2 regions of the Halomonas sp. LMYGS-3 genome follow, and region 1 is predicted to be linked to the other one. Evidence: predicted binding sites of a transcription regulator. Region 1 holds the regulator's gene; the other holds the start of a gene.
The links. The regulator FNR, encoded in region 1, switches genes on or off when oxygen is low (the NO sensors DNR and NnrR bind a similar motif). The targets are predictions, from matches to a motif close to TTGATNTANATCAA.

Region 2: the regulator FNR is predicted to act here: its motif matches at 2,784-2,797, upstream of kdgD (5-dehydro-4-deoxyglucarate dehydratase).

Annotation. Positions count from the first base shown of each region.
Region 1 is NZ_JCAKFQ010000004.1:215,161-220,523, forward strand. It holds gene hemN (oxygen-independent coproporphyrinogen III oxidase) at 1-527, shown strand, start outside; gene fnr (fumarate/nitrate reduction transcriptional regulator Fnr) at 629-1,372, shown strand; gene ttcA (tRNA 2-thiocytidine(32) synthetase TtcA) at 1,595-2,506, opposite strand; gene AC5W54_RS05855 (3'-5' exonuclease) at 2,603-3,229, opposite strand; gene AC5W54_RS05860 (putative nucleotidyltransferase substrate binding domain-containing protein) at 3,278-5,101, opposite strand.
Region 2 is NZ_JCAKFQ010000010.1:145,902-151,264, forward strand. It holds gene AC5W54_RS11785 (NAD(P)H-dependent glycerol-3-phosphate dehydrogenase) at 110-1,177, shown strand; gene sixA (phosphohistidine phosphatase SixA) at 1,170-1,646, shown strand; gene AC5W54_RS11795 (AEC family transporter) at 1,689-2,636, opposite strand; gene kdgD (5-dehydro-4-deoxyglucarate dehydratase) at 2,868-3,785, shown strand; gene AC5W54_RS11805 (enolase C-terminal domain-like protein) at 3,920-5,194, shown strand; gene AC5W54_RS11810 (tripartite tricarboxylate transporter substrate binding protein) at 5,228-5,363, shown strand, end outside.

The sequences.
Region 1 (5,363 bases):
ATGTGCATCTCGGCATGGAGCACTTCGCTCGCCCCGACGACAGCCTGGCCGTTGCCCAGCGTCAGGGCACCCTCGCGCGGGACATCCAGGGCTACTCCAGGCACACGAGATGCGACCTGGTGGGGCTCGGTGTCTCGGCGATCAGTCGTGTCGATGACGTCTACGCCCGGAATCCCGCAGACCTCGTCGCCTACGAGGCGGCGCTGGATGCCGGTCAGCTGGCCACCGCCCGCGGGCTGCGCCTCACCCTCGACGACCGGCTGCGGCGGCACGCCATCGAGCGCCTGATGTGCGACATGGCCCTCGACCTCGAAGCACTGGGCCAGGCCTTCGGGGTCGACGCCGAGGCCTGCCTGGCCGACGCCCTGGCCCGGCTGGAAGCCGCCGAACGCGACGGCCTGGTGAAGCGCCGCGGCCATCGGCTCGTCGTCACGCCGAGCGGCCGGCTGCTGATCCAGCACCTCGCCATGGCCTTCGACGCCTACCTGCCACTACGGCCGGTGTCGAACGACTCCCGCAGCGCGTGAGCGACTACCTCCAATGGCGGGAGGCTACCTCCAAAGGGATGCTTTGCCGGCCTGGGGTAATCCTCCATAATGGTGACTGAGTCATCATCATGGAGGCGAGCATGCCCGATACCGCGATCGGCAGGCGGCATTCCCTGCTGCACGAGACCCGCTGCCAGACCTGCAGCCTCAGCTCGCTCTGCCTGCCGCTGGCGCTCGAGCTCCAGGACATGGACCAGTTCGATGCCATCATCCGCCGCCGCGCGCCCCTGAAGAAGGGCGAGGCACTGTTCCGCCAGGACAGTGCCTTCACCAGCGTCTACGCCGTGCGCTCGGGCAGCCTCAAGCAGGTCACCACCGAGGGCAGCGGCGAGGACCAGCTGACCAACTTCTACCTGCCCAGCGAACTGGTGGGCCTCGATGGCATCGACGAGGAACGCTATCCCGGCACGGTGGTCGCGCTCGAGACCACCACCGTGTGCGAGATTCCCTTCGATCGTCTCGATGCCCTCTCCGAGGAGCTGCCGGAGCTGCGCACCCAGCTCTACCGCAGCATGAGCAAGGAGATGCGCGACGATCGCCGCATGATGCGGCTGTTGTCGCGCAAGACCGCCGACCAACGCCTGGCGACCTTCTTCGCCAGCCTCTCGGATCGTTTCCGCCGCCGCGGCTACTCGCCCTACAGCTTCCGCCTCTCCATGTCCCGGGCCGACATCGGCAACTATCTGGGCCTGGCGGTGGAGACGGTGAGCCGCATCCTCGGTCGCTTCCAGTCCCAGGGGCTGGTGGCCGTCTCCGGCCGCGAGGTCAATATCCTCGACCTGGCGGCGCTGGCCCGGGTCGCCGAAGAGGATGGCGCCCGCTAGCGCCATACCATAAGCAGAAACCCCCGCTGGAATACCACACCCAACGGGGGTTTCTGTTGAACAGCAGGGGCAGGGAGTCGCGGCTTACCCGGCGACAGGCCTGCGCGGAGGCGCTGTGAACCCCTCCCTGGGCGCTACATTTGCCATCCTTGGCAAATGACCTCCGCTTCGGCCTGTCCCCGGCGCCGCTCGCGTGGTTGGAACTGGTCCACCATCTCACACCTACAACTCGTTGAGGATATCGATGCGCTCGGCCTGCCACCGGGCCTGCTTCTCCTCCAGGCCGGCAAAGTCGAACAGCTCCCGATCGGCCAGCTGCGAGGGCGCCACGTTGGTCACCGCCTTGAACATGCTCTCGAGTCGACCGGGATGCTTGGCCTCCCACTCGGCGAGCATCTCCTTGACCACCTGACGCTGCAGGTTGGGCTGGGAGCCGCAGAGGTTGCAGGGAATGATCGGGAAGGCCATCAACCGCGCGAATTCGGCGATATCCGCCTCGCGGCAGTAGGCCAGCGGGCGGATGACGATGTTCCGGCCATCATCGGAGAGCAGCTTGGGCGGCATCGCCTTGAGGCTGCCGCCGAAGAACAGGTTGAGGAACAGCGTCTCGAGGATATCCTCGCGGTGGTGACCCAAGGCGATCTTGGTGGCGCCGATCTCTTCGGCGAAGCCGTAGAGCGAGCCGCGCCGCAGCCGCGAGCAGAGCGCACAGGTGGTCTTGCCCTCGGGGGTCTTCTCCTTGACCACCGAATAGGTGTCGCGCTCGAGGACGTGATACTCGACGCCGGTGCCGTCCAGGTACTCGGGCAGCACATGCTCGGGAAAACCGGGCTGCTTCTGGTCGAGGTTGACCGCCACCAGCGAGAAATTCACCGGGGCGTTGCGCTGCAGGTTACGCAGGATCTCGAGCAGAGTGTAGCTGTCCTTGCCGCCGGACAGGCAGACCATCACCCGGTCGCCCTCGCGGATCATCTCGTAGTCGATGATGGCGTTGCCCACCTGGCGTCGCAGCCGCTTCTGCAGCTTGTTGAACTCGCGCCGGCCCTTCGCGTCGAGGGCGTCGAGAGGCGTGGCATCGCCATCCGTGACGGAGGCGTCAGCGGGGCTGGGATCGAAGTTCACGGCATCTTGCATGGTCGGGGCACTGCCAGAGCGGCTGGAAAATGACGGGTGCCTATCCTACCACTGCCGCCGCCAGCTGGCGACGGAATGCCCCGGATTCCGCAGGCCTCAGGAGGATCGCTTCGCCAGCATGGCGCCTCTCTCCAGGCGCAGGTACATCAGCGCCGTGGTCACCGCATCGCCCAGGGCGGTGTGACGCCCCATCACCGGCACCCCCAGGGCGCCGGCCACCTGCTCGAAGCGCAGGCCGGGCTCGATCTCGGGATGGCTACGCCGTAACTGACGGACATAGGTCTGGGCCACGTCGATGCCGGCATTGGGCAGGTCGAAGCCGAAGCGCGGTCGCAGTTCCCGGTTGAGGATCGCCAGGTCGAAATTCAGGCACCAGCCCACCAGCGGCCGATTGCCGATGAAGTCCAGGAAGCGGCGCAAGGCCGTCTCGATGCTTTCCCCTTCCTCCAGATCGACGCCACGCAGGCCATGGATGCGTATCGAATCGCCGCTCAACGAGGCAGGCCGTTGCAGACGCAGGTCCAGCGATTCGCTGGCCAGCACTCGATCGCCGCGAATCTTCACCGCGGCCAGGGATACCAGCTCGGCACTGCGGGTATCGAGTCCGGTGGTCTCGCTGTCGATGGCGACCAGCTCGTCACCGGTGTAGGGCTGGAACAGCCAGGCGTAGTAGCCGTCGGCCTGGCGACGCCGGTCGGCGACCCGGCGCAGTACCTTGAGCATGGAGTGACCTCCCGTGGTTGTCGTCGATCCCGGAGCACCTGCCGCAGGTCACGAATACTCCAGATGAAAGCGGTGCGACAGCCGCTGCTTGAAGTCCTTGACGATGTGCAGCGCCTCGCGCAACAGGTCTCGCTCCAGCGACGAGAGCTCCTGGACCACCACCCGATCGGGCTTGTCGTCCTTGCCGCCATCGTCGCCCAGCCGCGCCAGTTGCTGCTCGAGGCGCAACTGGGTGAACAACGACAGCGCCTCGCCCAGGTCCTCGGCGAAACGCGCCTCCAGGCGGCCGTCCTCGGCCAGCGCATCCAGGCGCTCCAGGGTCGAAGTGACGCGGATGCCGCGCTCCAGGGCCATGGCGCGTACGCCGTGAACGATGGGAAAGATGCCTCCCTTCTTGATATCGATGCCGTGCTGAGGCTTCTTCAGCGAACCGAACAGGGTCAGCGGCGTGGAGAAGCGCAGCGCCGGACGAGCGAAGTAGGAGAGCAGGATCTCGTCCCGGGAGCAGCGCTCGAACAGCTCCTCACGGACCTGCTCGAGCAGCCCCGGGTTGCCCGCCACCGCGTGGGAGTCGAGCATGATGGCGAGTTTCATCAGGCTGTCGCCGTCGCGGCTCGCCGCCCAGTGGGCGATGCGGCCGCGCCACTCGCTGACGGTGCCCACCCACTCGGGATTGGAGACCATGATGTTACCCGGACAGGGCGGATAACCGAGCTCGATCAGGGTCCCGGTGAGCCGCTGCATCTGCTCGGCGCAGTCGGGCCAGTCGACGTCGTCGGCCAGGATCAGGCCATTGTCCTGGTCGGTCTTGAGAATCTGCTCCCCACGCCCTTCGCTGCCCATCACCATCAGGCAGCTGTCACCGTGATGGCGCTCGTCGATCAGAAAGCCCCAGGCCTTGTTGATGATGCGACCATTCAGCGCCGCCAGCAGCCCCATGGCGAAGCGCAGCTTGACGCCCTGGGCCATCAGGGCCCGCACCAACTCCGGCGTCCGCCGGCTGGCGGCGGCCAACGCCTCGAGGCTGTCCGCCTGCTCCACCTGCAGGCTGACCACGTAGCTGCGGCTGGAAAAGTAACTGAGCACGTCGGTCAGCTCCACCACACCACAGGGGCTTCCCTGTTCCATGACCACCACGCGCTCTACCTTGTGGCGGGTCATCACCACCAGCACCTCGAACAGGTACTGTTCCGGGGTCACCGTCACCAGCTCGTAGTGGGCGACCGCCTGCACTGGGCTGTCCTGCTTCCGCCCCTCCAGCACCAGGGCGTTGAGCAGGTCGGTCTTAGTGACCATGCCCGCCCCCTGCTCGCCATCGACCAGCAGGCTATCGGCATGACTGTCGTGCAGGGTGGTCACCGCCTCGCCGATGGTCGACTCCGGCCCCACGCAGAGTGGCTCGCGCATGCACTCGCTGACCCTGGCCAGCATGAATCCGGCCATGGTCACGCCGCCTTCGGCACGCTGCTCGGTCAGCAGGCGCGCCTTGTGGGCCAGGGTCTGGCGAAAGAACTCGGCGAACGGCGGATAGTCTTCGCACAGCTGCAGGAACAGCGCCTTGGGAAGTAGATAGCAGAGGCTCTCCTGCTCGGCACGGAAGCGGTAGCGGCTCTTGCCGTTGAGGATGCTGATGGCCCCGAAAAGGTCGCCGTGGGTGTAGTGGCCGATGCGCTCGCGTGCACCAGGGAGGGTCGTATCCAGTTCCGCGACTTCCCCCTTGTGGATGATGAAGACGAACTCACCGGGCTGGCCGGTCTCGAGAATGATCTCGTCACGGTCGAAATAGGCGAGGTCGATGCCACCACGAACGCGCTCCCGCCCTTCCTCATCGAGGAAGGTGAAGGGTGGTTGAGAGAGATCGACATCGACCATGGGGCTGTCCTCGTTGGGCGGCTGTCTCACCCCGCAGGTTCATACGCACATCATCGCCACTGTGAATTCAAGATAGCAAAGTGGCGATTCAGGAAAGAACCTAGACAATCGTCCTATCCTTTTAGCGTTAGACTAACGTCATAGCGACTGCAAGATTAGACCATCGTCCCACGACCGAGCGGCTAGACCATCGTCCTATACGCCTCTCGCCGATGTCGTAACGATGCGAATCGCCAATCATAAGATAATGAATTAAAAGGAA
Region 2 (5,363 bases), on a different contig from region 1:
TCCACCCGGGCCGAATCGTCGGCCCGGGTTCCCGCTGCACCACGGCACGCCCCTCGACGGGGCGTTTTTCGTTACACTTCACCCTCAACCTCTACCTTCAGGGGCGACCATGTCAGACGAACCCATGCGAGTGGCGGTGCTCGGCGGCGGCAGTTTCGGCACCGCCCTGGCCAGCATCGCCGCCGACAACGGAGCCGAGGTGCACCAGTGGCTGCGCGACCCCGACCTGGCGGCACAGATCAACCGCGAGCACCGCAACGGCCGCTATCTCCCCGACTACGCCATCAACCCGGCCGTGGTCGCCTCCACGGCGATGGCGGAAGTGCTCGAGGGCGCCGAGCTGGTGCTGGTGGCGATTCCCTCCAAGGCCTTCCGTGACGTGGTGCGCCAGGCCAGGCCCTGGCTGCACGCCGGCCAGATCCTGGTCAGCACCACCAAGGGCATCCAGGAGGAGGGCTTCAAGCTGATGAGCCGGATCCTCGAGGAGGAGACCGGCTTTCCTCATATCGGCGTGATATCGGGGCCCAACCTGGCCTCGGAGATCGCCGACAAGCAGCTCACCGCCACGGTGATCGCCAGCGACGACCCCGAGACCCGCACCCGGGTCCAGACGGCGCTGGGCTGTGACTACTTCCGGGTCTATGCCAGCAACGACCGTTATGGCGTGGAGCTGGGCGGGGCGCTGAAGAACATCTACGCCATCGCCGCCGGCATGGCCGCGGCCCTGGGCATGGGCGAGAACACCCGCAGCATGCTGATGACCCGGGCGCTCGCCGAGATGAGCCGCTTCGCCGTGGACCAGGGGGCCAACCCCATGACCTTTCTCGGACTCGCCGGCGTCGGCGACCTGATCGTCACCTGTTCGTCGAGCCTGTCGCGCAACTATCGGGTGGGTCAGGCCCTGGGCGAGGGCAAGACCCTGGACGAGGCGGTCGAGGCCCTCGGCCAGGTGGCCGAGGGGGTCAACACCGTGCGCCTGGTGCGCGACAAGGCGCGCGAGGACAGCGTCTACATGCCGCTCGCCGAGGGGCTCTACCAGGTGCTGTTCGAGGGGGTGCCGGCCCGCGAGATGGCGCGCATGCTGATGCTCAGCGAGCAGAGCAGCGACGTGGAGTTCATCCTCTCCCGCGAGGACGTGCAGCAGGCCCACCGAAACTCCGGAGTCCAGGATGGCTGAGCGGTTACTGATCATGCGTCACGGCGAGGCGGGGCCGGGGCGCCCGGATCCCGAGCGCTCGCTGACCGACCAGGGTCGCAGAGAGGTCGCGCGGCTGGCCGCCTGGCTGGCAGGGTGCGATGACCTCGCCGGCCTGCGCCTGCTGGCCAGCCCCTACCGGCGGGCCCAACAGACGGCGCAGCTCGTCGGCGAGCCGCTGGGCTGCGAGGTCGAGACCCTGCCGCTCCTCACGCCCGACGACCCACCCGCGGCGGTGGTCGACTGGCTGCTGGAGCAGGAGGGTGCCGGGCCGTTGCTGCTGGTCAGCCACATGCCACTGGTCGGTGCCCTCACGGGGCTGCTGGTGGAAGGGCGCAGCGACCGGGGGCCCGGTTTTCCCACCGCCGGCCTGGCCGAGCTGGAGGCCGATGTGCTGGCCGCCGGCTGCGCGAGGCTGGTGCGTTTCACTGCACCGGCAGACCTGTCCTGAGGATCGAGATGAGTGTTATAGGCCGGTCGTCTCGATAGGCCGTCAGATCAGCCCAACAGCCTTCAGGCCGAAGGCGCCCAGGGTGATGGTCAGGCTGGCCATCAGGGTGCTCAGGGCGATGATATTGGCGGTGAGGGCCGCATTGCCGCCCATGGCCTTGGCCATCACGAAGGCCGCCGCCGCCGTGGGGCTGGCGAAGAACAGGAAGAGCACCCCCAGCTCGCGGCCCTCGAAGCCCACCAGCCAGGCCGCGCCCGTGGCCAGCGCCGGCAGCGCGACCATCTTCATCAGGCTGGTTTCGAGTGCCAGCCCGCCCGAGGCCTTCACCGAGCGCAGCGACAGCGTCGCCCCCACGCAGATCAGCGCCAGCGGCAGGGTGAGGGAGGCGAAATAGTTGGCGGAGGTCATCAGCCAGCTGGGCAGCTCCACCTCCAGGGCCGCCACCGGCAGCGCCGCCACCACGGCCAGGATCAGCGGATTGCGCGCGATATGGGCGAAGATGCTGCGCCAGTCGGCACCTCGTCCTTCCCGGTAGCTGGCCAGCGCTACCACCGAGAAGGCGTTGTAGGTGATGATCACCACCCCCAGCAGCAGCCCGCCCGTCGAGAGCCCCACCTCGCCATACATCCCCGCCGCCAGGGCCAGGCCGACGATGCCGCAGTTGCCGCGAAAGGCCCCTTGGATGCAGCTGCCGCGCGCGGCTTGCGGCACCCTCAGGATCGCCCAGCCCCAGCTCAGCAGGAAGGTGCCGAGGGTGGCCAGGGCGAAGAAGGCCAGGAGTGACGGGTTGAGTGTCGTGTCGAGGTCGGCGCGAATGATGCTCAGGAAGATCAGCACCGGCATGGTGCCCCGGAACACCAGCTGCGAGGCGGTCGTCACGAAGGCGTGATCGATCCAGGCCAGGCGCCTGAGCAGGTAGCCGAGGAACACCATGGCGAAGACCGGCAGTGTGATGTTCAGGCTGGCGATCAGCAGGGCGCCAAGGCTCATGGTGACTCCATGTCGAGGTGGGCAGGCGCCATGATACCCCTTAGCCGGCGAAGCGTCTCCGCGTAGGCGGCCCGTCGTGCAACTTTGGTCGTAATTTGCCGATTTCTGCTTGCTTGATGCTGCGAGGGTAATTAGGTTGTCGCTTGTATGATGTATGACAACAAATCGGTTGTCGGTCACCCGAAAGGCGGTCGGGGAGCCCCTGGCCCCGGAAAGCATGAGGACGGTTGCGTGAAGTTTTCCAGAGAAGCAGTGGTAAAGGCCATCGGCGATGGCCTGCTGTCGTTTCCTATTACGGACTTCGATCAGGAGGGCCGCTTCGACGCCGAGAGCTATCGCCGGCGGCTGGAGTGGTTCATCAGCCACGACATCTCGGCGGTCTTCGTGGCCGGCGGCACTGGCGAGTTCTTCAACCTGTCGCTCGATGAATTCCGCGAGATCGTGCGCGTCGCCGTGGAGACAGTGGACGGCAAGCTGCCGGTGATCGCCAGCGCCGGGCTGAGCGTCGAGAGCGGCAAGGCCTTCGCCAGGGCGGCCGAGGAGGTCGGTGCCGACGGCATCCTGCTGATGCCGCCCTACCTGACCGAGTGCCCCCAGGATGGCCTGGTCGAGTATGCCCGGCAGATCTGCGACTCGACCGCGGTGAACGTCATCTACTACAACCGCGGCAACGGCATCCTCGATGCCGGGTCGGTCCAGGCGCTGGCGGACCAGTGCCCCAACCTGATCGGCCTGAAGGATGGCAAGGGCGACATCCAGGCGCTCAACAAGATCGTCAAGACCGTGGGCGATCGCCTGGTCTATGTGGGTGGCGTGCCCACCGCCGAGATCTTCGCCGAGGCCTATCTGTCCATCGGCGTCAACACCTACTCCTCGGCCGTGTTCAACTTCGTGCCCGACATGGCCGTGACCTTCTACAAGGAACTGCGCAAGGGCAACCGTGAGGTCGTCAAGCGGATCACCAACGACTTCTTCATTCCCTTCGTGGATCTCAGGGACCGGAAGGCGGGCTATGCCGTCAGCCTGATCAAGGCGGGGGCCGAGATCATCGGCAAGCCTGCTGGGAATGTTAGAGCACCACTGGAAATGCCTAGTGAGGAGGAAGTGGCTAAATTGGAAATGCTCATTGAGAGAATTGTTCATAGTTGATGTTCTTGAGCACTCCTGCTTGTCGTGATCAGGGGTTGTGGGAAATTTTACCGGGTGGATAAATGATGACTTCAGGGGCCTCTACGCCAATCGTTACTGACTATAGGGTGGTGCCTGTTGCAGGTCGTGACAGTATGCTGCTTAATATTGGTGGCGCTCACTCTCCGTACTTTACCAGGAATATTTTGATCCTGAAGGATAGCTCTGGAAACATTGGGGTGGGCGAGGCACCAGGTGGTGAAACCATTCAACGCTCTCTCGAACAAGCAAGAACATTGATAGAGGGGCAGTCTCTAGGGAAGCTTCGCAAGTTGGTGGCATCGCTGAGCCGTAGCGGACAAGGTGCTGATTTCGAAGATTTCGGACAGGGTGCCTGGACGTTTGAGCTTCGCGTGAATGCAGTGGCTGCCCTTGAGGCTGCCTTGCTGGATCTGCTGGGAAAACTTCTTGGAGTACCAGTCGCTGAATTGCTGGCCGACGGGAAACAGCGTGATAGTGTTGAAGTGCTTGGTTACTTGTTCTTTGTTGGTGATAAAGGCACGACCCCGCTTGACTATCGCAGCGGAACGGCCGGGCGGGAGCATGACTGGTATCGGTTACGTGACGAGGAAGCGTTGTCGCCCTCTCGTATAATCGAGCTTGCCCAGGCAGCACAAGATCGTTATGGGTTTCGGGACTTCAAACTCAAAGGTGGAGTACTCTCGGGAGAACAAGAGATCGAAGCTGTAACGAAGCTGTCGAAAGCTTTTCCTGAAGCTCGCACGACCATTGATCCCAATGGCGCCTGGTCTCTAACAGAAGCCATTGACCTGTGCCGTGGACTTGACGGGGTGCTGGCCTATGCCGAGGATCCCTGTGGTGCCGAGCAGGGCTTTTCGGGCCGGGAGATTCTTGCAGAGTTTCGCCATGCGACCGGCTTGCCGGTTGCCACTAATATGGTGGCGACCAACTGGCGCGAAATGGCACATGCGTTAATGCTTCGCTCTGTTGACATTCCTCTGGCAGATCCGCATTTCTGGACGCTTTCAGGTGCTGTGAGAGTCTCTCAGTTATGTGCTGATCACGGCATGAAATGGGGGTCACATTCAAATAATCATTTTGATATCTCCCTGGCAATGTTCGCTCAGGTAGGGGCGTCAGCTGTTGGAGAAGTAACAGCTCTGGATACTCACTGGATTTGGCAGGAAGGTGACTGTCGACTCACGCTGGATCCCCCTGAGATTGTCGATGGGGCGGTGACTGTTACTGATAAGCCAGGTCTGGGGGTTGATATTGATATGAAGGCTGTAGAGGAGGCAAATAGGCTTTATCGCTCACTGCCGAGTAGTGGTCGAGACGATGCAATGGCAATGCAGTATCTGATAGATGGCTGGAAGTTTGATCCCAAGAAGCCAGCGTTGGTTCGCTGATCTTTAAACACAACTCCATACAGGGGAAGCACAATGAAGAAACTTCTTGTTGGTTTGTCCGCGGCAGCCACAATGATGGCTAGTGTCAATGTGCTGGCGGAGTATCCCGAAAAGAACATTGAAATAATTGTTCCGTTTTCGGCTGGAGGCGGGAATGATACGTTCGTTC